Regions from separate parts of the Paenibacillus sp. SN-8-1 genome, predicted to be linked through region 1. Evidence: riboswitches for the same ligand, from Rfam matches in the RefSeq annotation. Region 1 holds a riboswitch; each other region holds the start of a gene.
What was found. Region 1 has a riboswitch for thiamine pyrophosphate ahead of thiC (phosphomethylpyrimidine synthase ThiC). Riboswitches for the same ligand answer to the same signal wherever they lie in the genome.
Positions count from the first base shown of each region.

Region 2: linked by a shared signal. The riboswitch ahead of ACRRNK_RS02575 (ABC transporter substrate-binding protein) and the one ahead of thiC (phosphomethylpyrimidine synthase ThiC) in region 1 are both predicted to bind thiamine pyrophosphate.
Region 3: linked by a shared signal. The riboswitch ahead of ACRRNK_RS21305 (ABC transporter ATP-binding protein) and the one ahead of thiC (phosphomethylpyrimidine synthase ThiC) in region 1 are both predicted to bind thiamine pyrophosphate.

Region 1 covers NZ_CP194782.1:345,180-353,137, reverse strand. Annotated here, with positions in the region: gene ACRRNK_RS01810 (M4 family metallopeptidase) at 1-2,832, opposite strand, end outside; gene ACRRNK_RS01805 (hypothetical protein) at 2,925-3,074, shown strand; gene thiC (phosphomethylpyrimidine synthase ThiC) at 3,317-5,086, opposite strand; TPP riboswitch at 5,189-5,299, opposite strand; gene ACRRNK_RS01795 (UvrD-helicase domain-containing protein) at 5,693-7,958, shown strand, end outside.
Region 2 covers NZ_CP194782.1:520,031-527,988, forward strand. Annotated here, with positions in the region: gene ACRRNK_RS02540 (DUF2062 domain-containing protein) at 229-789, shown strand; gene ACRRNK_RS02545 (AAA family ATPase) at 893-1,648, shown strand; gene ACRRNK_RS02550 (2-oxoglutarate dehydrogenase E1) at 1,661-2,092, opposite strand; gene ACRRNK_RS02555 (TatD family hydrolase) at 2,302-3,087, opposite strand; gene ACRRNK_RS02560 (ABC transporter ATP-binding protein) at 3,093-3,914, opposite strand; gene ACRRNK_RS02565 (ABC transporter permease) at 3,927-4,691, opposite strand; gene ACRRNK_RS02570 (thiamine-binding protein) at 4,688-4,981, opposite strand; gene ACRRNK_RS02575 (ABC transporter substrate-binding protein) at 5,049-6,092, opposite strand; TPP riboswitch at 6,254-6,364, opposite strand; gene ACRRNK_RS02580 (pyridoxamine 5'-phosphate oxidase family protein) at 6,498-6,914, shown strand; gene ACRRNK_RS02585 (cold-shock protein) at 7,213-7,413, shown strand; gene ACRRNK_RS02590 (cold-shock protein) at 7,491-7,724, shown strand; gene ACRRNK_RS02595 (VOC family protein) at 7,820-7,958, opposite strand, start outside.
Region 3 covers NZ_CP194782.1:4,349,137-4,357,094, forward strand. Annotated here, with positions in the region: gene ACRRNK_RS21290 (MFS transporter) at 1-230, shown strand, start outside; gene ACRRNK_RS21295 (hypothetical protein) at 371-667, opposite strand; gene ACRRNK_RS21300 (ferritin-like domain-containing protein) at 943-1,413, shown strand; TPP riboswitch at 1,500-1,602, shown strand; gene ACRRNK_RS21305 (ABC transporter ATP-binding protein) at 1,771-2,493, shown strand; gene ACRRNK_RS21310 (ABC transporter permease) at 2,490-3,308, shown strand; gene ACRRNK_RS21315 (ABC transporter substrate-binding protein) at 3,433-4,458, shown strand; gene thiM (hydroxyethylthiazole kinase) at 4,513-5,307, shown strand; gene thiD (bifunctional hydroxymethylpyrimidine kinase/phosphomethylpyrimidine kinase) at 5,412-6,236, shown strand; gene thiE (thiamine phosphate synthase) at 6,223-6,906, shown strand; gene ACRRNK_RS21335 (GyrI-like domain-containing protein) at 6,913-7,395, opposite strand; gene ACRRNK_RS21340 (helix-turn-helix transcriptional regulator) at 7,430-7,958, opposite strand, start outside.

The DNA of each region.
Region 1 (7,958 bases):
GCCTGACCCGCCAGATCCACCTGCGGGGTCTGTTGGAACAGATACCGGATCAATGAAGTCGAGGGTGAAGACGCCTGCTGTCATCTCCGCAGCCACACCCGTAATGTATCCAGGCTTGACCTTCACTGTAACTACAGCATCGTCTGCATTCGTATGGCGAAGGGCCTTGCCCGTGAAGCGAATCAGCACCAGCTGATCACTGCTTCTCATAACTTCATAACCGAGACCTGCTGGAAGTCCCTGGAGCACGATCCCTCCTGTCATATCCTGAACAAATGTTCCGTGGTCTACATACAGGGACTGTGCTGTGGATACGGTACCGTCATTGCTCAAATCCTCCTGAATGACAGGATTCAGCACAGTGAGGACGGGCTGTCCCGCATACTGAGCCGCCGTATGAACAGGTACTCCAGTAACACTTGCCTGAACATTACCAGCCGTATCCTTGGCCAGGAAATAAATCATGTAATCCTGATCCGGACTGAGCTTATCGAAATACAGATCCGCCTCCTGACCCGCTGATACATTCGAAGGCGCAAGCTGCTGCAGTGCTTCAAGGGTCGGCTTGGACTGACCTGCCGGAACAGGCAGGGCATATACAGACGCGTTCTCATCCGTCTTCACCAACATATGAAGAGAGTTGTCCGTTACGACGCCTGCTTTTGGATAACCACTCGCAAATACTGGCGCTGTCGTATCTACAGGCTTAACCTGCTGCTTAGTCACAAACGACACCTTCACCGGAACGCTGCTTACGTTCCCCGTCGTATCGTAGGCTGCCAGATAGACAGCATAGGACGTCTGGGGATTCAGATTGCCGAAGGTCAGCGTAAGATCCTGGTAGGCGGCAATGTACTGGGAAGCGGACTTCTTGAGATCCACTAGGGTTGGTGCGGGATCAGAAGCCGGCTGAACCTTGGCATATACCTTGGACGCTTCATCCACATTCAGAACCACTTCAGCCGACACATCGGTCACCGTTCCTATACGCGGATATCCCTGGGCAAAGGCAGGGGCCGCGGTATCCGCAGCCTGAATGCCTACCGAATTCCAGGCGCTTGTCACCGCCTGGATAATCTGTTGTCTAGTATACTGATATTCAGGATGAGCCTTCACATAATTCTGTGCGGCACTTTCATACCCGTTCGCCGCATCCACGAAATTCGAGTTAGGCACAAGATAATTCGTTAATACGTCATAAGCCATGGAAGCAACTGCATCCTTGGCGCCAGCTGTACCCAGAAGCGGCTCCAGATTGGCCACCATGAGGTAACCGGCACGATTGGGGATCCCGCTGTTCGTATGCACGCCCCCATTATCATGGGTACTGTCATTGGGGAGGTACACATACTTGCTCATTTGATCCGGCTGGGGTGAGAGAACGGCCGGATCCCCCGGAGTCTTCATATTCCGCAGTGCCCGGTGATCCAGCCTTAAGTCTTCGCCGATTAACCACCACTTGGTATCGCCGGGATCATAATTTGATTCAATTAATGCGCCCAGCAGATCGGAAAAGGACTCATTGAGCGCGCCGGATTGATTCTGATATTCCAGATTCGCCGTCTTCTCAGTCACGCCATGCGTCATTTCATGGGCAACAACATCCAGTCCGCAGGACAAGCAGTCAAATCCTCCTCTAGAGGACCCGCTTCCATCCCCGTACAGCATGTACCCCCCGAACCACGCGGCATTATCCCAGGCTCCGCCTTGATTGGTAGTGCTCCATAGATCAGGAATATGGACAATCGAGATAATAGAATTGCCTTGAGCACTTATGCTGTTTCTCCCAAACTTGTTGTAATAATAGTCATAGACCTTGCCCGCGTTAAAGTGAGCGTCTACAGCCTGACGATCCGTAAAAGTCGTAGTAGAACTTTCAACATTCTTATAGTAAATGCTGCCAGAGCTATCCGTTCCGTTATAAGCAAAGGTGAATACACCACGATCGGTATCCGTGTACATCTGCCACATTGGCTTGGTGATATCCAGCAGCTGATATCTGCTCGTGGAAGGCTCTTTATAAATATTTAGCGATTTCGTATCCCCGTTGAATCCTGTACTGACACCCGTCGTCATATTGGACGGATTCATGCTTCTTGCCTGATAGGAAGTGCTGTATTCATTAAGAATAGTGCCGTTCTCGGCATCGACATAGGCTGTCCATTTACCGGGATGGGGCATAAGGTAGTTCACGTCTACCTCGTAAGCGAGACGGTATCCTTGTTCGGCTGGATAGATAATTAGCTTGGCCGTGGGTGCCGAGGTATTAAGCGCCTTCTGACCAAGATTCACAGGACTCCAGCTAATCTTCGTCCCCTCCTGATCTTCAATCCACTGCTTGAGGATCGCTACAGCTTGACTTGCGCTGATGGATGCTGTGAGATGGTCCGGCATAACCGCCGCTTCTGGCTCAGTACGGCTCGCAACCTCCTCGACCTGCTTGTTCTCGTCAAGGTGAACCCGCATATACTTGCCGTATACCGGAATCCCTTGATACTGCTGCTGATACAGAAGATGGGTCTGGTCGGTACCATCATCCTGTCTCTTATCAATAAGCTTCAGATTCATCTGCGGATCCGTTAATCCCGTAAGCTCCTTATTCTCCTTCAAAAAGTTCATTACCGAGCTGTCGCTTGACAGACTTGGCGATGTTATATCTTTGTAAAAACGGGATTTGTCCTCAGCCTGCTGCCCTTCATTCGTACTCTTCTGCAAGACAATCTGCTCATCCCCGGCAGATGCCTGAGCAGTGCCTATCCCCCAAGCTCCATTCGAGATGCAGACTACGGATAGCATCACCATGATCATCCTAGTGAATTTGTTGCTCTTCAAGGCCGCGCTACCTCCTCGTTCCCTGCTATATTTTAGTAGACTATTGATCTATATAAAACGCAGTTAGAAAAGTGACATGCAGGAGAGACGTAATGGAGGGAAAGCTTGGAACTGTAGGAGCGAATGCGATCGCCTTTGTCTCCGGATTTTATCCGCAAAGCGGTATAAATCAAAAAATCTGGAGACAACAGCGGCCGAAAGTCCAAGCATTTCCTGTAGTTACGGCGTACCCCAAAATGTAAAGATCTTAACTGCGTTTTATATAGACGACTAGACGGATGCATTAGAAGCTCTCCTTACTCTATTTCAATCCCGTCGTCACGAAATGAACCAGAAATCCTATTCTCTTAACCTATTTATCTATTATATCGAATTTGCAGCCACTTTTTATAGGATTCTTCGATGTTATCAAATATTTCGACACGATAAAAAGCAAAAGAGCCCTCGGGATCACTATCCCCTCGGGCTCTTCTATGAATTGAATTTATTTATAGATTACGCTGCCTGTCTCCTTGAACTCCTTCGACTTGGCTTCCATTCCCTCCTGGATTGCCGCTTCGCTATCTAGTCCATTCTCCTTCGCATACTGGCGAATATCCTGCGTAATCCGCATACTGCAGAATTTCGGGCCGCACATGGAGCAGAAGTGAGCCGTCTTGGCTCCCTCTGCAGGAAGGGTCTCGTCATGATATTCCATCGCCCGCTCCGGATCGAGCGAGAGGTGGAACTGATCTCTCCAGCGGAACTCAAAGCGCGCTTTGGAGAGCGCATTATCCCGGTCCTGCGCGCCAGGGTGGCCTTTAGCCAGATCAGCGGCGTGAGCAGCTATTTTGTAAGTGACAACGCCTTCTCTTACATCCTCTTTATTCGGCAGACCGAGGTGTTCTTTCGGGGTTACATAGCACAGCATGGCAGTTCCGAACCACCCGATCATGGCGGCGCCGATGGCTGAAGTAATGTGATCATACCCCGGCGCAATATCAGTCGTCAGCGGGCCGAGCGTGTAGAAGGGAGCCTCATCACAAATTTCCAGCTGCTTATCCATGTTCTCCTTGATCAGGTGCATCGGCACATGGCCCGGTCCTTCAATCATCACCTGCACATCATGCTTCCAGGCAATCTTCGTGAGTTCCCCAAGCGTCTCAAGCTCCGCAAATTGCGCTTCATCATTCGCATCCGCAATGCTGCCCGGGCGAAGGCCGTCGCCAAGCGAGAAGGCGATATCATAGGCCTTCATAATCTCGCAGATTTCCTCAAAATGCGTATACAGGAAGTTCTCCTGATGGTGCGCCAGACACCAGGCCGCCATAATCGAGCCGCCGCGGGAGACAATTCCGGTCAGGCGCTTCGCCGTAAGCGGGACATAGCGCAGCAGCACACCAGCATGAATCGTGAAGTAATCTACCCCCTGCTCGGCCTGCTCGATAAGCGTATCGCGGTATACTTCCCAGCTCAGGTCCTCGGCTTTGCCATTCACCTTCTCCAAGGCTTGATAAATCGGTACGGTTCCAATCGGTACAGGAGAGTTGCGGACAATCCACTCCCGGGTGGTATGAATGTTCTTGCCCGTAGATAGGTCCATAATCGTGTCCGCGCCCCAGCGGGTCGCCCAGGTCATCTTCTCCACTTCCTCTTCAATAGAAGAGCCCACAGCCGAGTTCCCGATATTGGCATTAATCTTAACAAGGAAATTCCGGCCGATAATCATCGGCTCGCTCTCCGGGTGATTGATATTGTTAGGAATGATAGCCCTGCCGCGCGCTACTTCGTCACGCACGAACTCGGCTGACACATTCTCGCGGATCGCAATGTACTCCATCTCCGGTGTGATGATCCCCTTACGTGCATAGTGCATCTGAGTTACATTATGGCCCGGCTTCGCCCGAAGCGGACGTCTGCCTGAATCCGGGAACTGCTGTGTATTCGCCCTTGGATCGTCGGTTAGATAGCCGTTATCCTCCGGCTTGATCTGTCTTCCTTCATACTCCTCCACATCCCCGCGCTCCCTAATCCAGGCCCGGCGGTTCTCAGGAAGCCCCTTCTTAATATCCGTCTGTGCCTCGGCATCGGAATACAGGCCGCTCGTATCATACACGCGGACCGGCGCATTCTCATGACTGCCATAGCTGTCTGAAGTGGGGCTGAGTGCAATCTCGCGCATAGGCACGCGGATATCCGGGCGCGAGCCTTCCACATACACCTTGCGGCTGCCCGGCAGGGCAGAAGTTTGAAGCTGAATTGTCTCTTTGGTCATAACAAAAAAAGCCTCCTCTGTGATTTATCCGAGAAAGGCCGAGCGTGTAAATGGACATAACAAGACCTCTTTATTAACATAAAAGGTCTCTTGAATTAGACAGACTTCGTCCATTTCAATTCCTCCGCTGGCATTACCCAGATCAGGTATAACGGTCGATAGTGGAATTCCTACCCTCTCAGCCCAAAACCTTGAGCTCCCGCTTGATATGCAGTTGTCGGTATAGAAGTTGAACTATTGATTTACATGTTAGTCAGCCGTGTGAAATGTTCTTACGATCGCTGTTGCTCTCAGACTTCTTAATAGAGGTTATAAAGGTAGAAGTCCGAGAGCAAAGGCGAACGCTATGCTTCTCCAGAATCATTTCACACTCTTGCCTATAAGTAATTCTTAATTCAACTTATATACCATCTTAACTTAACCATGCTAGATTTACAATCATATACCGAAAATGCTGAATTTTCCAGAACCCTGGTCGGCTAACCTCCGTTTTTGCCACACTTCCCAGTGCTCTACTTATTGTATGTTTGGAAGAATAGAGGTATGCTATTAAGCTGAATTAAAATATGTATTCGATTACGTTAACGAATAATGAAGGTGAATTTGATGGGAGAATCCATTTTCAATAAAATACCCTCGGGCGCGGCTCAGCAGCGCGTTCCCGAAGCCAGAATGGCCGCTGCCAGGACCAGCCGCGAAATTGTCGGCACAAGCGATCCGGATGCGGGTTATTTCCGTACGCTGGAAGCCAGCGGTATTCTGCTGAACACCTCGCAGATTGCAGCGGTACGTCATTTCAAGGGGCCGCTGCTTACCCTGGCCGGAGCCGGGTCCGGCAAAACTTCAGTCTTGATCTGCCGCACTGGCTACCTGCTTTCGGTAAGACGTGTAGACCCGCGGGAAATCCTGCTGCTCACCTTCTCCAGCAAAGCCGCTCAGGAGATGCGGGACCGGATTGCCGTTCTGCCCGGCATTCATCCACAGGATATCCGCCTCCTGCAGGCACGGACGTTCCACTCCTACTTCCTGCAGCTGATACGCAGGCAGGGCAATGAACTGGAGATCTGGAGCGAGACCCGCAGACAGCACATCCTGCTCAAGCAGATGATGCGGGAGATGGGCCTCCAGGATGCTTATCAGCCAGAGACCCTGCTGTCTATGCTCTCATCGTATAAGACCAATCTGATTGATATCTCCTACATACCCGAAGATAGTGTGACCGAGCGGGAGACCAAGCGGATTCTTATGCAGTATGAACAGTGGAAGCTCGATCACGAGAAGATGGATTTCGACGATGTTCTGATCCTGGCCTACCGATTGCTGAAGGGAAGTCCTGCCCTGCTGCGCACCATTCAGGACCGCTTCCGTTATATTATGGTGGATGAATTTCAGGATACGAATCATCTCCAGTATGAGCTGGTCAAAATGATTGCAGCCCCGCAGGATCACCTCATGGTGGTTGGCGATGATGATCAGACGATCTATTCATTTAATGGGGCCCGCAGCGAGTATATTTTGGAATTCGAGAAGACTTACCCTAAGGCCAAAGTCATCACGCTTAATATCAATTATCGCTCCGGCACACGGATTGTCGGTCTGGGCAATGAAGTGATCCGGCACAATAAGCACCGCAGAAGTAAGACACTGGAGGCTGTAAGATCAGGTGCGTCAGGGCCGATGTACACGCGCCCGCTCTCCAGTGACGAGGAAGCGCGGCTAGCCTTGGACCGTATCGAGCATGAGGTCCGGGCCGGTAAGCGAACTTACGGGGACTACGCCGTTCTCTACCGGGCAACCAGCAACAACCGGGCCATTCTGGAACAGCTTATGATCCGTGAAATCCCTTATATTGAGTATGGAGATGGACAACTTCTCTATGAGAATGCCCTTGTTCTTCCGATGGTGGACCACTTAAGACTTGGCCTCAACCGGCGCGACTTCACCGCCATGGAGAGTGTGCTGCCGACCCTCTATATTAACCGGGAACGGGGAATGTCCCATATTGTCCAGCAGGAATCGATTCGTGCCAAGAAAGGCCCGCTAGTTCATCTGCTGACCTTGTCCGGGCTGAAGGACTTCCAGTTAGCCAAGATCCAGGACAGGCTGGAGCTGATCCGCAGCCTATCGTCCATGAGGCCTGCGGCGGCCATCTCCCTAATGAGGGAGAAATTCTACAATGCTTATGTCGAGGCGGATGAGCGGAAGCTGCTGACCCAGCACAAGGAAATGATTAAGGAAATGCTGGACGAGCTGGAGGCCTCGGCTGAACGCTTTGATACGGTGGCAGGCTTCCTTGGATTCATCAGTGATGTGATCCAGAAGAGCCGGGAGCAGAGCAGCGACAAATCCCGGGAACAAGGGGACCGTGTTGCTCTGATGACCATTCACCGGTCCAAGGGTCTGGAGTTCCCGGTCGTCATGCTGATCGGCGCCATTGAAGGCAGTCTGCCGCACAGCTCGGCGATCGAGGCCGACCGCATGAAGGACACCGCTTATCCCGAAGCGGGCGGTGCTTCCAAAGGCACCGCCGCCCTGGAAGAGGAGCGGCGGCTTGCCTACGTCGCGATCACCCGCGCCAAGGAGGAGCTGATCATCAGCTCCCCCGCAAGGTACCGCGGCAAGAAAGCGGCCGTCTCCCGCTTTCTGCTCTCGGCCTTCGGCGGAGAGGCAGCCGAAGGCACGGTCACCACTTCGAGCGCTTCGCGGGCTCGAAGTGAAGTGGCTGCGGGCTCGGGCTACGCCCGCAGCGGGAGCCGATCTTCGGGCGCTTCGCACGCCCGAAGCGGCAGTTCAGCGGCGGCGAAGCGAACGGAGAGCGTCGCCGCCTGGCTGTGCCAAGGTCCAGGCTGTATCGCCTGGACCCGGGTTGCGG
Region 2 (7,958 bases), 170 kb from region 1:
GACAGAAGGAAATATTCCAATCTACGGATGTCTGAAACGGGCACATTGTATATGAGGCGCAGGAGGGCTTTATTCATGGTGGACTCCAGACTCTGGCGATGAGAGATAACTCCGCTCCAATTGAATAGAGCTGCGATAGGAAGTGCGGCTTCTTATATGGTATAATCTTATTATCCTAAGAAAAGCCCTTCTATATGGATTAGGGTTGTAGAGATTAAGGAGTCTGCCATGAACAAGAAACACTCGAACAAGAAGCAATTTCTCAATAAAATATACCGTGCCTTCAAACTGAATTTCCTTAAGCTGCTGCGTACACCGGGCGGTGTGAAGAAGGTATCCCTCGGCTTCTCGATCGGATTCGCCCTGGAGATGATCGTTATCTCGTCGGCGTGCCTGGTCTACTTAATTTTTTATCCTGTCGTTAAGCTGTCCGGTGGTTCAGTACCAGCTGCCATTATCGGGAATGTTATTGGCAAGCTGACGTTTCTTCCGATTCTGTTGATGCCATTTGCAAGGAAGCTCGGTTCCTGGATCTATCCGCTGCATGGAAGCCGACATAAGGGCATGATTCATGAGGCCTCGATTATGGATATCTTCAAAGGGGACTTCTCCGCTATCCGAGATGTGCTTCACGGCGGACTGCATATCCTGATCGGGATGAGCATCTTCGGCGCTGTGCTGGGTGTAATCTCTTATTATGTCATTCAGTTTTTGTATAACAAAACAGCCAAACGTCGAATGGAGAAACGGCGAAGCCGAATTCTTGTATATGAACAAATAGGATCGTGAGCGAATAGCTCCGGTCCTTTTTTGTGTCATATGGGATATAATGTAAATTGGAGATTGGCCGAGTGGGATTAATTATTTGAGATAGAACGGAGTGATCTTCTGGATGAGCATTTATGAGGTGGATGCGTACGTGAGGAGCATTGAGCTTGATAGGAGCCGGATTCCCTCTTACCAGCAGTATCCTTTCAATCTGGGCGCGGTACGGAATTTGCACAGTCTGAAGCTTCACCCCAAGGTAACGTATATCGTCGGGGAGAACGGAATGGGCAAGTCTACTTTGATGGAGGCTATGGCTGTTGCCTGGGGCTTCAATCCTGAAGGAGGAACGAAGAACTTCAATTTCTCAACACGAGCGACGCACTCTCCGCTGCATGAGCATATCCGGCTGGTTCGCGGGAGGAACCGGCCCCGGGACGGGTTCTTCTTTCGGGCGGAGAGCTATTATAATCTAGCGACGAATATAGGTGTGCTGGACCGAGAGTTCTCTGATGCTCCACCAATTATAGACTCCTATGGCGGGAAATCGCTGCACGAGCAGTCGCATGGGGAATCCTTCTTTGCCGCCTTCATCCACCGGTTCGGAGGGCGGGGTCTCTACATACTGGACGAGCCGGAGGCCGCGCTGTCCCCACTGCGGCAGATGGCCATGCTGGCGCGGATTCATGAGCTGGTAGGGCGGAATTCCCAGTTCATTATCTCCACGCATTCCCCGATTCTTATGGCTTATCCGGATTCCATTATGTATAACCTGACGGCTGAAGGAATGGAGGTCACCTCATTAGAGAAGACGGATCACTACATCATTATGAAGGAATTTCTGAGTAATAAGGATAAAATGCTTCGTGAGCTGTTCGATTAATGAAGAGCAGGCTCAGCTGAGAATGGGGTGCTCCCAAAGTCCAAGCTGTCCCTTCGCTGGAATGAACTCAGGGAGCAGGGTCATATCCTCAACTTCCCAAGCGAAATGATCCACCCTGTAATCACCGAGCAGGTAGTCATTACCTTTAACCTCTTGACCCTCCTCCAATACTGCGGATTCCCCGCTATTCTTGGTAACCCGGTAACAATTTACAAGACGGCAAGTTGCCAGGATTACGCCAGTCGGCAGCTTCGTCTCGGTATATCCATGCTTGGCAAGGACTGAGAATACAGGTTCATCACGGCAAGCTGCCTTGTCCGTTCTTAAGCTGGCGTGAATTGCAAGCGGTCCGCGGTAACGTGTTCTCCACGATCTTGTCTCATATTTGATTTCCCCGAAAACAAAGAGACTTGCCCAAGGCTGAATCATCGACAGTACCTTCAAGAAATGCTCCCCTCTCATTTTAGCTTTTTGTTTAGATTACCCTACAGTTAGTGAAGTACACCTATCGTCAATTATGAAATTGATAGCGGAAAAAAATATAGGATGAAGCATTAATGATATGAATGAGAAAAAGCCCTCGATTAGAGGGCTTTTTCTCATAAGCAGGGATGTAAGACAAAGGACAAGGGCATAGCAGCTAATGTTCACATTTAATAGTAAAATCGTTTCGTATTCGCGTACAGCATCGTCTCCGCCTGCTGGGGTGTGATTCCATGAATCGCCCCGTAAGCTGCGATGACTTCTCTTACCATCCCTGGGTGGGTCATCTGACCCTCGAATGGTCCTTCAAAAGGCCACGGCCCATCCGTCTCAGCCATCACGAGATGCTTCGGATAACGATGTGCCAGCTCTATAATTTCCGGCTCATAGAGAAGGTCCGGGGTGAACGAGATATAGTAGCCCTGGCTTGCCATACGTTTAATCGTGTGCGGGGCACCCTTGAACCAGTGGAAGTGAGCCCGGGTAATCCGGTGCTTCTCCAGCAGGTCGCAGACGATATCCGCATCCTCATAGACGGCGTGCAGGACGACTGGCTTACCCAGCCGGGCAGCCAGGGCGAGAAGCCTGTCCAATAGATGAAGATATGGGGCCGCGTCAAATTCTTCACCGCGTTCCGCCGCCTCAAGCCGGGAGTAATAGGGGAGGCCAATCTCGCCCACAGCCACCATCTGATCGGCATGCTGCTCCATCCACTGCATCAGCTTGCCTATTTCGTTCCCAGATGGTATCTCCTGCTCAGGGTGAAAACCATATGCAGGCCGAACAATGCCGGGGTATTGCAGCGCCAGCTTCTGGTTCATCTGAGAGGATTCCAGGTTCATTGAAACAGCAATTAACGACTCTACACCGCTGGCTGCAAGCTCACTCAGCAGCTTTGTGCGGTCCTGCTCTTCATATGAATCAAGATGAATATGAGCATCGATTACCTTATTCACTATGATCACCGGCTTCCTTCAAGCATTTTCTTTTGTTCTTCCCGCATGTACTGTGTCAGTTCTCTCTTCAGGGCAAGGAAGGAGGCGTCCTCGGCGATCTCCTCCCGGCGCGGCCTTGGGAAGGGAACTTTAACTTTGTGCAGCACCGTTGCCGGACGGCTGGAGAACAGATATACGGTGTCCGACAGCAGTAAGGCTTCCTCAATATTATGCGTAATGAACAGGACGGAGCGCTTATTCTCTTCCCAAATATTCAAAAGCCAGTGCTGCATGTCACTGCGAGTCAGTGCATCGAGCGCACTGAAGGGCTCGTCCAGGCACATAACCTCCTGCCTGCCCAGCAGCCCGCGAAGGAAGGAGGCGCGCTGCTGCATTCCGCCGGACAGCTTATGCGGATAGGAGTTCTCAAATCCGCCAAGTCCTGCGCGATGCATCCATTTGCGCGCTTCCTCCCGGACTTCCCTAACTGGAACACCGAATACTTCCATCGCAAGGATGACATTGTCTTCAATGGTCCGCCAAGGAAATAAAGCCGGCTGCTGGGGAACATAGCTGATATGCCCCTTCTTCCCGGTGATATCTTGGCCTTGCAGCAGAATTTGGCCTTGATCCGGCTCGGTCAGGCCGCCGATAAGATGGAACAAGGTGCTCTTGCCGCTGCCTGAAGGACCGACGATGGATACGAACTCACCCGGGGCTACGGAGAGAGAGACGTCCTTCAGAACGGGCAGCTCCCGCCGTTTCTCCCGATAGCTCTTGCTGATTCCCCGAACCTCCAATGCAGGAACCTGAATAGAGGGTTCTTGTACAGCTTGTGTCTTGTCCATGTTCTTCCCTCCTCAATGCTTCTCCCGCTCAGGCTTATAGCGGATTAACCACTTCTCCAGCAGTACAATAAGTGTGAACAGCAGCAGGCTCATGACAACAATAATCATAATGGCGACAAAGATCCGGTCTGTCCGAAAGGAAGACTTCTGCATCATCATATACTGGCCGATGCCGGTTCCGCTTCCCATCCATTCCGCAATAATGGCTCCCATCACGCTGTAGGTTGATGCAATCTTCACGCCAGATAGGATGGAAGGAAGCGCATAGGGAAGCTCCAGCTTTCTGAAAATTTGACCTTTGCTGGCTCCAATCATCCTCATGTAGTTCAGCATCACATGATCGGTCCGGGACAGTCCGTCAAGAGTTGCGACAGCAACCGGGAAGAAGCAGACCAGCGTGATAATGATCAGCTTCGGCGTCAGATCAAAGCCGAACCAGACTACCAGTAGAGGAGCCAGCGCAATCGTGGGAATGTTCTGACTTAGAATGATCAGCGGATACAGGGCTGATTTCAATATAGGTATGAAATGAAGTGCAATTGCAATGATAAGTCCTACAGCAAGGCCAATAACGAGACCGAGTAGGGTGAGCTGAAGAGTGGATAGGGTCTTGGCCCATAGATTTGCCGGATCAGCGGCTGCTTCCTTTCCAATATCGGTAGGACTCGGAAGCACCCATTTATCAATAGCGAATACGGAAGTCGCGATCTGCCAGACGAGAATAAACAAGATGACCGCCACAAGGGGCGGCCATACCATTTTGAACCAGGATCTCATGGACGGTATTTCTCCGTCAGCTTATCCATACTCGCACCTTCCGGTGTGTACAGAATTTTAATCTGCGAAATAATGCTTGGGCTTCCGAACTCTATTACGGCTTCATTCATCTTCTTCACAATATCCAGGAGTTCGCTCAGTTCACCTTCCATCGTAGTCTCAAGCGCGTTCACTTGATGCTTCACACCGGAAGCCTGAATGATCTCGATGGCCCGGTCAACATAAGGGATAACGTCTTCGCCGCCCGGGGTCTTCGGAATGATTTGTATACTTAGCAGAGTATTGGCCATGGTTGATCTTCCTTCCTATTTAACTGGATAAGTGCTTAGGCGATGAGCCTATCTTTAACTGCCCGTCTTACTTAGCTTCAGGCAGGTAATCATTGGTGAATGCTTTGCTTACATCCAGCGGCTTATCCAGCAGCTTGCGTTCATACATCCAATCGGAATAGTTCTTCCATACGGACTCTTTCTGTTCTCCCCAACGCGGCGCGTCATCCTTGTACCGGGGGCTCAGCCACTTCTGGCTGGCAACAACCAGCTTCTCGTCCAGGTCCGGTGCGGCCTTGAGCAGTATCTTGGCTGCTTCTTCGGGGTGGTCAATCGCATATTCATAACCTTTGGAGGTCGCGCTCATGAAGGCTTTGACCATTTCCGGGTCGCTGGCGATGACCTTCTCGCTGGAAGCGATGACCGGTGTGTAATAATCAAGCTTGTCTGAATAGTCTTTGACATAGAGCATATCAAGCGGTTGTCCGCGGAGCTGTGCCTCAATGCCGGTCCAGCCGTAATAGATCCAGGCGAAGTCAACATCCCGCTTCACGGCTGTGAAATAATCGGCGTCCCCAATATTGATATTGGTAACCTTGGAGACATCAGCACCCTGGAGCTCCATGATGGATTTCATCACAGCTTCCTCGACAGGAGAGCCCCAACCGCCATATTTCTTTCCTTCAAAGTCTTTTGGAGATTTGATCTTGCGGTCGACAGGCGCAGCAAAACCTGAGGTATTATGCTGGATAACTGCCGCAAGGGATACCAGCGGCACGTTCTGTGTACGGCCTTGGGTAATGCTCTCCTGATAGCTGACACCGAACTGGGCTGCACCGGAAGCTATCATCGTATCGGCCGACCCGCTTCCGGGCTGAATAATATCCACATTCAGTCCAGCATCTTTATAGTAACCAAGCTCCTTGGCAGCAAAAAGGCCGGTATGATTCGTATTTGGAGTCCAGTCGAGCACGACCTTGATATCCTTCAGTTCCTTTGGCTTCTCGGCAGTCGGAGTTGACTCGGTGCCGGTTGCAGTGCTTCCGCTGCCTTGCTTTGAAGTTCCGCAGCCTGCAGCTGTAAGTACGATCACACAGCATAGCAGAAGCAGACTCCATGTTCTCTTCTTCATTTGTATTCGCCCCTTCTTCTTTGAAATTCTACCCTGGTTCCTGACCGTTCAACCCGGATTGTTAAATGGAATGAACTATAGTTCACTCCATATTAATGGTGTAATGCAAAGGAAAAAAGGCGTCCTGGACAGGACGCCTTCGCGCGCATGAAAGAATGGAATTACCAAACATTTCTCGTTCCTACGCTGGCATTATCCAGATCAGGTATACGGGTTAGCATCTTGGGGATGCACTCTCAGCCGGCCGAATTCCAGCTCCCCGGGTGTTTGAAGTTATTACTAGAAGTATTATAGTCCCACCCTATGACCTTGTCCAGTAAATGGGGGAATGAACGGTTCATCTTACTTGCCTGTGGGTACACTAACGATGAGCGCCATTTTTTGAATCAGGAAGGAGCAATTGACATGGACCGTCAGCAATTGGAATCGCAAATAGAGCAAGCCTTGAAGGCAAATAAGTTTGGTTCCTTTGGAACCGTCGAGAACGGTGGCCCCAAGGTGCGTTACATGGCCATTTACCACGAGGGACTAACTGTATACCTGGCTACCGACCGGAAGACGCATAAGGTGGAAGAGCTTCAGAACAACCCCAAGGCCGCGCTTCTGCTTGGTTTTGAGCAGGGAGGAACGGGAGATATTGTTGAGATCGAGGGCGAGGCGACTGTCAGCAGTGAGGAGAGCCTGAAATCTAAAGTCTGGAGAGATGACTTCAAGCAGTATCTGGACGGACCGAATGATCCTGATTATGTAGTGATCAAGCTGACGCCTACGCGAATCGAGTTCGTATCCAAGGGCTCCGATCGTCAGGTCTGGACCGCATAATAACTCAAGTATTAATCCACAGACCCGGGGAAGTGCACCGGGTTTTGTGCGCGAATCAAGGCAGGCGATTTGGCATCCCAAATGGCCGCCTTTTTTATTCCATTTTTTCCAGACCATGTTGGTTCGTATTTGCTTTTTGCTGGAAACAGGTTTATAATTAAATTAATTGACTCCCAGAGCGATATTCTCATATTGAAAAGAGTGTCACTTACAAGCTGGAACTTTTTTCAATGTGTGAATTTTTTTATGGAAAAAAGGAGCATATTAATTTTTTTTACTTTTAGGGAGGCTACCCCAAATGGAAACAGGAACAGTTAAATGGTTTAACGCTGAGAAAGGCTTTGGCTTCATCGAAGTTGAAGGCGGCAACGATGTATTCGTGCATTTCAGCGCAATCACTGGCGAAGGTTTCAAAACTCTTGACGAAGGACAGCGCGTACAATTCAACGTTGTTCAAGGCAACCGCGGACCGCAAGCTGAAAACGTTGTAAAACTGTAACGCAAACCATACTGCCCTTAACGTGTGCGTTAGGGGCAGTTTTTTCTTTTAGAGGTAGGAACAGAAGGAGGATAATCATGAATTATCGAAAAAAAACGTTAGAAGAAATTCCTGAGGAGATCACACCGATTTGGTCGTGCACCAATGACAGTTGTAACGGATGGATGAGGGATAATTTTGCGTTTGACTACACTCCTGCTTGCCCTCTATGTTCTTCTGAGATGGAGAAGAGTTCAAAGATGCTTCCCTTGCTCGTTAATAACAACGCCGATATGAAGTCCCTCAAGAAGGGTGTTCAGATCGATCAGTAAATCTGATACCAACTAAGGCCGCCGTATCTTCATACGGTGGCCTTTTATGTTGGGATACAAGCCAGCCTTGTTCATTGCATAGATAGATCTTAAGCTTAGCGCTGGAACAGCTCAATCCATTCCTTCTCCGGGCCATAGATGAAGAAATAACGGTAACCGTTAGGCAGTGTGGTAATTTCTGAATCAATGAATTGTACATGATCGAACGATTTAATACGCTTAAACTCCTCTTCA
Region 3 (7,958 bases), 600 kb from region 1:
CGAAAGGGATAGATGTTGCCTCTGCGCTAAATATCGCCGCTTTCAATGCAGGCATTGCGCTTGGAGCTTATCTGGGCGGCATCGTCACCGAGAAGCTCGGTCTGATTCATACAACCTGGGTCGGGGCCTTGATGGTGCTGGCCGCGGTACTGCTGACAGGCTGGAGCCGTGCGCTGGAACGAGGCGACCGTCCAGCTGTGCATACTTCCATACCTGAGCCTGGCTGCTAACTTTGACGGCAACCTAAAGACCCTCCTTGCGGCTTACCCGCAGAGGGTCTTATTTCATATCTGATTCACAGGAGGATGAAGCCAAATTTTGTTCTACCCAAGCAGCAGCTTGTACCAGTCCCTTTGCTCCGATCCGTGGATCAGGTGTTTTTGCGAATAAGAGCATCCAGCAGATCACCCACACTGACATTCCCGAGCTCATCTGCAATTCGATCTGCCTTCGTCTTCCTTCTAATGGACCCTACCAATAAGATCTCCACTCTTTGGTCTTTGTCAAGCAGAACGGAGTTAACTTCGAGCACATTCGTAAGCAAACCGACAACCACTGCGATCTGTTGGGGGGATAATCTGGCGGAGGGATTGTTCTTCTTTTTCCCATTGCTGCCATTGCCATTACTGCTCTTAGTCCCATTTCCGCCGTTACTGTTATTCCTCACGGACCTCTCCCCCAAAATTTACACTATAATTGTAGTTCCAGCCTCCTCACCTGCTTTACCGAGTCCCATTGCGAAAGCGGTGAAAATAACAACTACCACTATCGTAGTTATTATAATTTTACTGTTCTCATCATCCATATCTGGACCACCTTATCTTTAAATCTATCCTACTTCATCATATGACAGCATCTTCAGGAGGTGCACCCCTCCGCCCAGATGTGAATACGCTGAAGCACAACGTAAGAACTATTTTGAATGAGGCGGTGTGATTGATTATGTATTATCAACCTTTTGTGATTCCCCACCCTGCAGCTTTTCGTTCCTTGACCTATTCCCGTAACAGTGACATGGTAATTCAGCTTATCAGGGAATCGATCCAGGGCGAACGGAATGATGAGCTATTCTATGACGCTCTTATAAAAATGGCTCCTACTCAGCAGGAGAAGGACGTTATTATCAGTATCCGTAATGATGAAAGAAAGCATCGGAAAATGTTCCGCACCCTGTACACCCAGTTAACGGGCATGGCTCCTCCAGCAGGACAGAATGAACCGGCGGAAGCGTTACCCGCAAGTTATCTGGAAGGGATCGAAAAGGCACTCATGGGGGAACTAAAAGCATTTGAGAAATACCGTACGATTTATTTAAATATTGACCCGCAGTACCGCGACTGGATATTCGAGATCATGACCGATGAAATTAAGCATGCGTCTTATTACAACTGGCTGTACGCCAAGAACAAGTAATGGAAGTTGAGCGGGTATTTGAGCTTCTTCCGAATTGTGGTATATTTAATGCGTTAATTGTCAACTGAAGAAAACCTCATACATTTGTATTTCACTAGGGGAGCCTGCCGGCTGAGACGAAGCAACCACTTCGGACCCTTGGAACCTGATCTGGATCATACCAGCGTAGGGAAGTGAAGCGCCTATGAATTATTGTTTTGGTTCATGAACTGAACAAGGCTAAGGCCCTTCATCCTTTTACGGAATGAAGGGCCTTTTTAGGTATTCTTCAAAAGGAATTTGTTTGTACAGGAGGTCATCTTTATAAAGCCATTATTATCTCTGAATCATCTGTCTTACTCTTATGAGTCCTCCTCCGTGTCTGGACGGACGCCAATTATTGATCATCTGTCCCTGAAGGTCCATCAGGGGGAATTTGTATCCCTCATCGGCCCAAGCGGTTGTGGCAAAAGCACACTGTTCAGGCTGATTGCCGGCCTGCTTGAGCCGACAGACGGAGTCATCAGCTGGACGGGCGGCGAGGTGTCAAAGCGTCTCGGTGCCATCTCCTATATGCCGCAGCAGGACCTGCTGCTGCCATGGAGAACCGTCAGGGATAACTGCCTGCTGCCCTGGGAGCTGAAGAAGAACCGGGCGGGCGGACCGGAGCAGCTTGCCTTCGTCACGGATATGCTTGAACGGTTCGGCCTCGGCCGCTGGGCGGATGCCTATCCCCATGAGCTGTCAGGGGGGATGCGGCAGCGGGCCGCCTTTCTTCGGACGCTTGCCGCAGGCGGCGACCTGATGCTGCTCGATGAGCCATTCGGGGCGCTCGATGCATTGACCAAGCGGGAGATGCATCACTGGCTGCTAAGTCTGTGGGGAGAGCTGCAGCGAACTATCCTGTTCATCACGCATGATCTAGAGGAAGCCCTCCTGCTGAGCGACCGGATTCTGCTCATGCCGCGCGGAGGAGGCGCTCTGGAGGAGATAATCGTAGATCTCCCGCGTCCCCGTCAGCCCGGAGTGCATGCCACGGCGCGGTTCCTGGAGCTCCGAATGGAACTTGAGCAGCGACTGACAGGAGATGTATTCCGATGACAGCCTTCGTCCATAACCTTCACAAGCTGCTTCGGGGCTACGGCCCGTTCCTGCTGCTGCTCACCTTAATTATGATCCTATGGGAATGGCTTGTCCGCGGCGGAGCTGTTCCCGCTTTTATTGTGCCGGCTCCGAGCTCCATCGCGGCGGCCCTGATTCATAACCGGACGCTGCTGCTGGGTACGCACCTGCCGGTCACGCTGGGTGAAGCGGCGCTCGGATTCGCCCTGTCTGTCCTGCTCGGAACCGGCCTTGGCACCTGGATGCATATGTCCCGCACGGTGGAGAGAGCCGTGTATCCCTTTGTCATTATCAGCCAGACTCTCCCGCTTATTGCCTTGTCTCCCATCTTCATCATGTGGTTCGGCTACTCGATCTGGAGCAAGGTTGCCGTGGTCATACTCACCGCCTTCTTCCCCATCGTGGTGGGGGCTTATGATGGACTGCGAACTGGAGGACAAGGCTACAGTGATCTGCTGCGCACAATGGGCGCGAATCGGCTTCAGCTGCTGCTCAGGCTGCAGATTCCACTTGCACTACCTTCCTTCTTCTCGGGCCTAAAGCTCTCCGTGGTCTATTGTGTCATCGGAGCCACCATCGGAGAATGGCTCGGCGGAAGCAGCGGGCTTGGCTACTACAGCCGCCGAATGGCAGGGAATCTGCAAAGCGATAATCTATTCGCGGCTGTACTCCTATTGTCCTTGCTTGGCTTGGCCCTGTTCCTGGGCGTAGCGCTCATAGAGAGGGCCATTCTCAGCCGGGGCGGCTTTGCTGCCCTGACGGGTCGTAAGAGTACCCGTAAGCGGAATACTTAAATATATCGATTGAACTAAGGATTACATACGCCCGCTCCCTGCTGATTTCACAGAAATAGCAATACTACCTACGTTAATCTCTTTAGTTCATTCCATATAACTACACTGAAAAGAGGTTATATTCATGCACAAATCCATTAAACTTTCCCTTCTGCTGCTCTCCCTCCTGTGGGTGCTTGGCGGATGCAGCTCCGGTTCAGGTACCGGGCAGCAAGTGGCCAATTCATCAGCCTCTCCCAAGGCAAAGCCGCTGCAAAAACTCAGCATCATGCTGGACTGGTACCCGAACGCGGTTCATTCCTTTTTGTACGCAGCCAAGGAGAAAGGCTACTTCGCCGCCGAAGGCCTGGATGTCGATATCCAAATGCCCGCCGATACGAATGATGCGCTAAAGCTGACTGCCGCCGGCAAAGTTGACCTGGCTCTCAGCTACCAGCCTCAGGTCTTGATGGCCCGGGGAGAGCAGATTCCTGTTAAGTCGATTGGAGCCGTGGTCAGACATCCCCTGAACCACCTGATGGTAGCTGGGGACAGTGGCATCACGCGCCCCAAGGACCTTGCCGGCCGTACGGTGGGCTTCTCCTCCATTCCGCTCTATGAAGCCATGGTACGTACAATGGTCAAGCAAGATGGCGGAGATCCCGATTCCGTGAAGCTGGTCGACGTCGGCTTCGACCTGATTCCAGCCCTGTCCACCGGACAAGTGAACGGGTTAATTGGCGGCTTCATCAACCATGAACAGCTTCTGCTTCAGAAGGAAGGGCATCCGGTCACTTCCATAGATCCCACCAAATTCGGTGTGCCGGACTATTACGAGCTTGTCCTCGTTGCAAGTGAATCGGGGCTCGCGAATAAGCAGGATGAGCTGAAGAGGTTCATGAAAGCCGCGGCGGAAGGCCAGCGCTATGTCAGCGAACACCCGCAGGATGCTCTGAACATCCTGATGAAGCACGAAGACAGCACTTCCCCGCTGGATGCGGATATTGAGAGCCAGAGCCTGCATATTCTGCTGCCGCTTATGGACGCGGGAGACAAAGCCTTCGGCTATCAGGATCCGGATTCATGGGCCCGGGTGGAGAAATGGCTGATGGACAATCGGCTGCTTAAGCAGACCGGCGTAAAGGCTCAGGATGCTTTTGTTAACCTATAGACCGGGACTCCCGGTCGGCGCTGTCCGCGCACTTAATCCTAAGGAGGACTTACCATGAGTTATTTATCCAAAGTACGGGAGCAGAACCCCCTGATTCACAACATTACGAACATTGTCGTGGCCAACTTCTCGGCCAACGGGCTGCTGGCACTCGGTGCCTCGCCGTTCATGGCGGACTCTCACGAAGAAGTCTCCGATGTAGCGCAGATGTCTGGGGCAGTCGTTCTGAATATCGGCACACTGAATGAATATGTCATTCAGTCCATGCTGCTGGCTGGAAGATCGGCTAACCAGCATGGTGTGCCTGTGGTGCTTGATCCGGTAGGCGCCGGAGCCACAGCCTACCGCACAGAGGTAACCGCTAGGCTTACCCGTGAAATCAAACTAGCGGCCCTGAGAGGCAACGCGGCGGAGGTCGCGAACGTGGTGGGCCGGACCTGGATCAGCAAAGGGGTAGATGCTGGCGCGGGTGATGGCGATGTCATCGGCATTGCCGAGGAAGCCGCGGCCAAGCTGGGCTCCATCGTAATTATTACCGGCAAGGACGATGTGATCGCGGACGGGAACCACACCTATATCGTAAGCAATGGTCATCCGATATTGACCAAGGTCACGGGCACCGGCTGTCTGCTGAGTGCCGTGGTTGGCGCTTTCCTCGCTGTAGGGGGAGACGCCAAGACCGATGCTGTTGCCGAAGGCATCTCCTTCTATGGCGTGGCCGCCGAGCTTGCATACGAATTAACGGAAGGAAAGGGGCCAGGCAGCTTCCAGAGTGAATTCCTGAATCAGCTGGCGGTTCTCACCCCGGAACAGGTTCAGGCGCGTTCCAGAATTGTTAAGTACAGATAGCAGGGCAAATAACAGACTATAGAATATGGGCAACAGACAACTGACAACACACAACGCTCAACAGCTGGCACATAACAGATAAACAAGAAGGAGGTCTTCAGAATATGAGCATCGCAAAAGCATTGACCATCGCCGGCTCCGACAGCGGCGGCGGGGCAGGAATCCAGGCGGATATCAAGACTTTCCAGGAGCTTGGTGTCTACGGCATGTCCGCCCTTACAGCGGTCACCGCACAGAATACACTGGGCGTGCAGGGGGTCTATCCTCTTGAACCCGAGGCGGTTGCACGCCAATTAGACTCAATTGGCGAGGATCTAAGGCCGGATGCGGTCAAGACGGGCATGCTGTTCAGCCCGGAGATTGTCCGCATCGTGGCGGACAAAGCCGCGCAGTACGAGTGGAAGAACCTTGTGGTTGACCCGGTGATGATTGCCAAGGGCGGAGCCCCTCTTCTACAGCAGGAAGCCGTACGAACCGTGGTTCGTCATCTGCTGCCGCTAGCGCTCGTTGTCACTCCCAATATTCCCGAGGCGGAGCTGCTTGCGGATATGAAGATCACAACCCTGCAGCAGCGGGAGGAAGCGGCAAGAAGGCTTACACAGACAGGCACCCGTTATGTGGTCATTAAAGGCGGACATGCCGCTGAATCAGAGCCTGCGGTTGACGTTCTCTTCGACGGGCATGACTTTATCTACCTGGAGAGCCCGCGGATTCCTACACGGCATACGCACGGGACTGGCTGTACCTTCTCGGCTGCGGTTGCGGCAGGACTGGCACAAGGACACACGGTCACGGGCGCGATTCGTACCGCGAAGCTGTTCATTCAGGCAGCCATTGAGGATGGCCTGCATATTGGCGGGGGACATGGGCCTACTAATCATTTCGCCTATCAGCAAAGAAAGCGGGGTGCGGGAGATGGCGGACAATAACCGGATTTCTTCCTCAGCAATACGGAATCTGCTCAAGGTCTACTTCATCACAGGCAGTGTGAACTGCCGTCTTAGTCCTACCGAAGTGCTGTCAGAGGCGCTTGCCGGGGGGATTACGTTATTTCAATTCAGAGAGAAAGGGAAAGGAGCCTTAACAGGACGCGGGAAGTTCGAACTGGCTCAGAACCTGATGCAGCTGTGCCGGGCACACGGTGTACCTTTTATCGTGAACGATGACCTGGAGCTCGCAATAGCTCTGGATGCGGATGGAATTCATGTAGGCCAGGATGATACTCCAGCCGGCATGATCCGCCGCAGACTCGGGGCGGGCAAGATCATCGGGGTCTCCGTCCATACCCTGCAAGAAGCACAGCAGGCCACCCAAGACGGCGCGGATTATCTGGGCGTTGGCCCAGTCTACCCGACCTCCTCGAAGGAAGATGCCCAGCCTGTGAACGGAACGCGGTTAATCGAGGACCTGCGATTGCAGGGCATAGATATCCCCTTGGTCGGCATTGGAGGCATCACGCTCTCCAATGCCGCGCCGATCATTGCCGCTGGTGCGGACGGCATCTCGCTGATCTCCGCCATTGCGCAAGCAGATCAGATCAGCGAAGCGGCGCGGGGATTTGTGAAGACAGTGGAAGAAGGATTGCGGCTGCGAGGATAAGACGGTTTATTTTACAGCGATATAGATCTGTACTACCGCATCGTCAGGACTCATATTACGCGCGTCATACAGCTCGTAATCCCCGGTGTACGCCCGCTGCTCCTCGGAGTTCTGAAAGTATGACCAGATCCGGCCCCAGGCCTCTACCACAACCTCATTTACCGGCCCCCGGTTCGAGGTGAACACCATGTACTTAGCCGCTGGTACAACTGCTTCTTCCAGTCCACTGAGGTCCGCGGATTCACTGCTGCTCAGCTCATGGCCGATCAGAAGCGTATAGGCTCCAGAAGCGTCGCTCTCATAATCCGTATACAGGGCATAAGTCAAATGGGGATTCTCTGCGTGAATCCGCTCTGCGATCGAGCTCTTGAAGTAGGCATCCCACAGCCCCGGTATTTGGCCGTTAGGCCCGGCCTCCTGGCTGTTGGTGGTTCGGCAGCTGATCCCCGCCAGTCTAAGCTCATGTCCGTGTATGTATTCTTGACTCATCTCTCATCCTCTTTTCCATTGATTTAAATTCATTCTACCTCGGAAAAGTGGACATCTGTGTGTCCGGGTTCGGATATAGGTTGAGAATTCTTTGAACCCGGCTGCGGATTTCCTGCGCGGCCTCGATCGGCTGCTCGATACGAACCTGCTCACCAAAGCTGAGGATCATCCCATAGAACCAATCATCTACCGGATATGAGCCCTCCATCCTTATCGTTCCATCGGGAAGCTGCGTAATCAGCTCAGGAGCAAACATATCCTGAACCCGATACCGAACTTCGGGACTGAAGATCAACACCACTTCCCGTTCGGTATGTCGGGACCATTCCTGATCCCATTCATAGCGATCCAGCGAAGGCGTCTCCCGAGGTACAAACAATTCTTCCAGCAGCTCAAGGTCTTGGATACGGGTTAAGCGGAACATCCGAAATTCACTCCTCAGTCTGCAGAAAGCATGCAGATACCATAAGTGCCCTTTCAGAATCAGGGAACAGGGCTCTACAATCCGCTCGGTCTGTGCTCCATGCATATTACTATACCTGAACCTGATCAATTGCAAACTC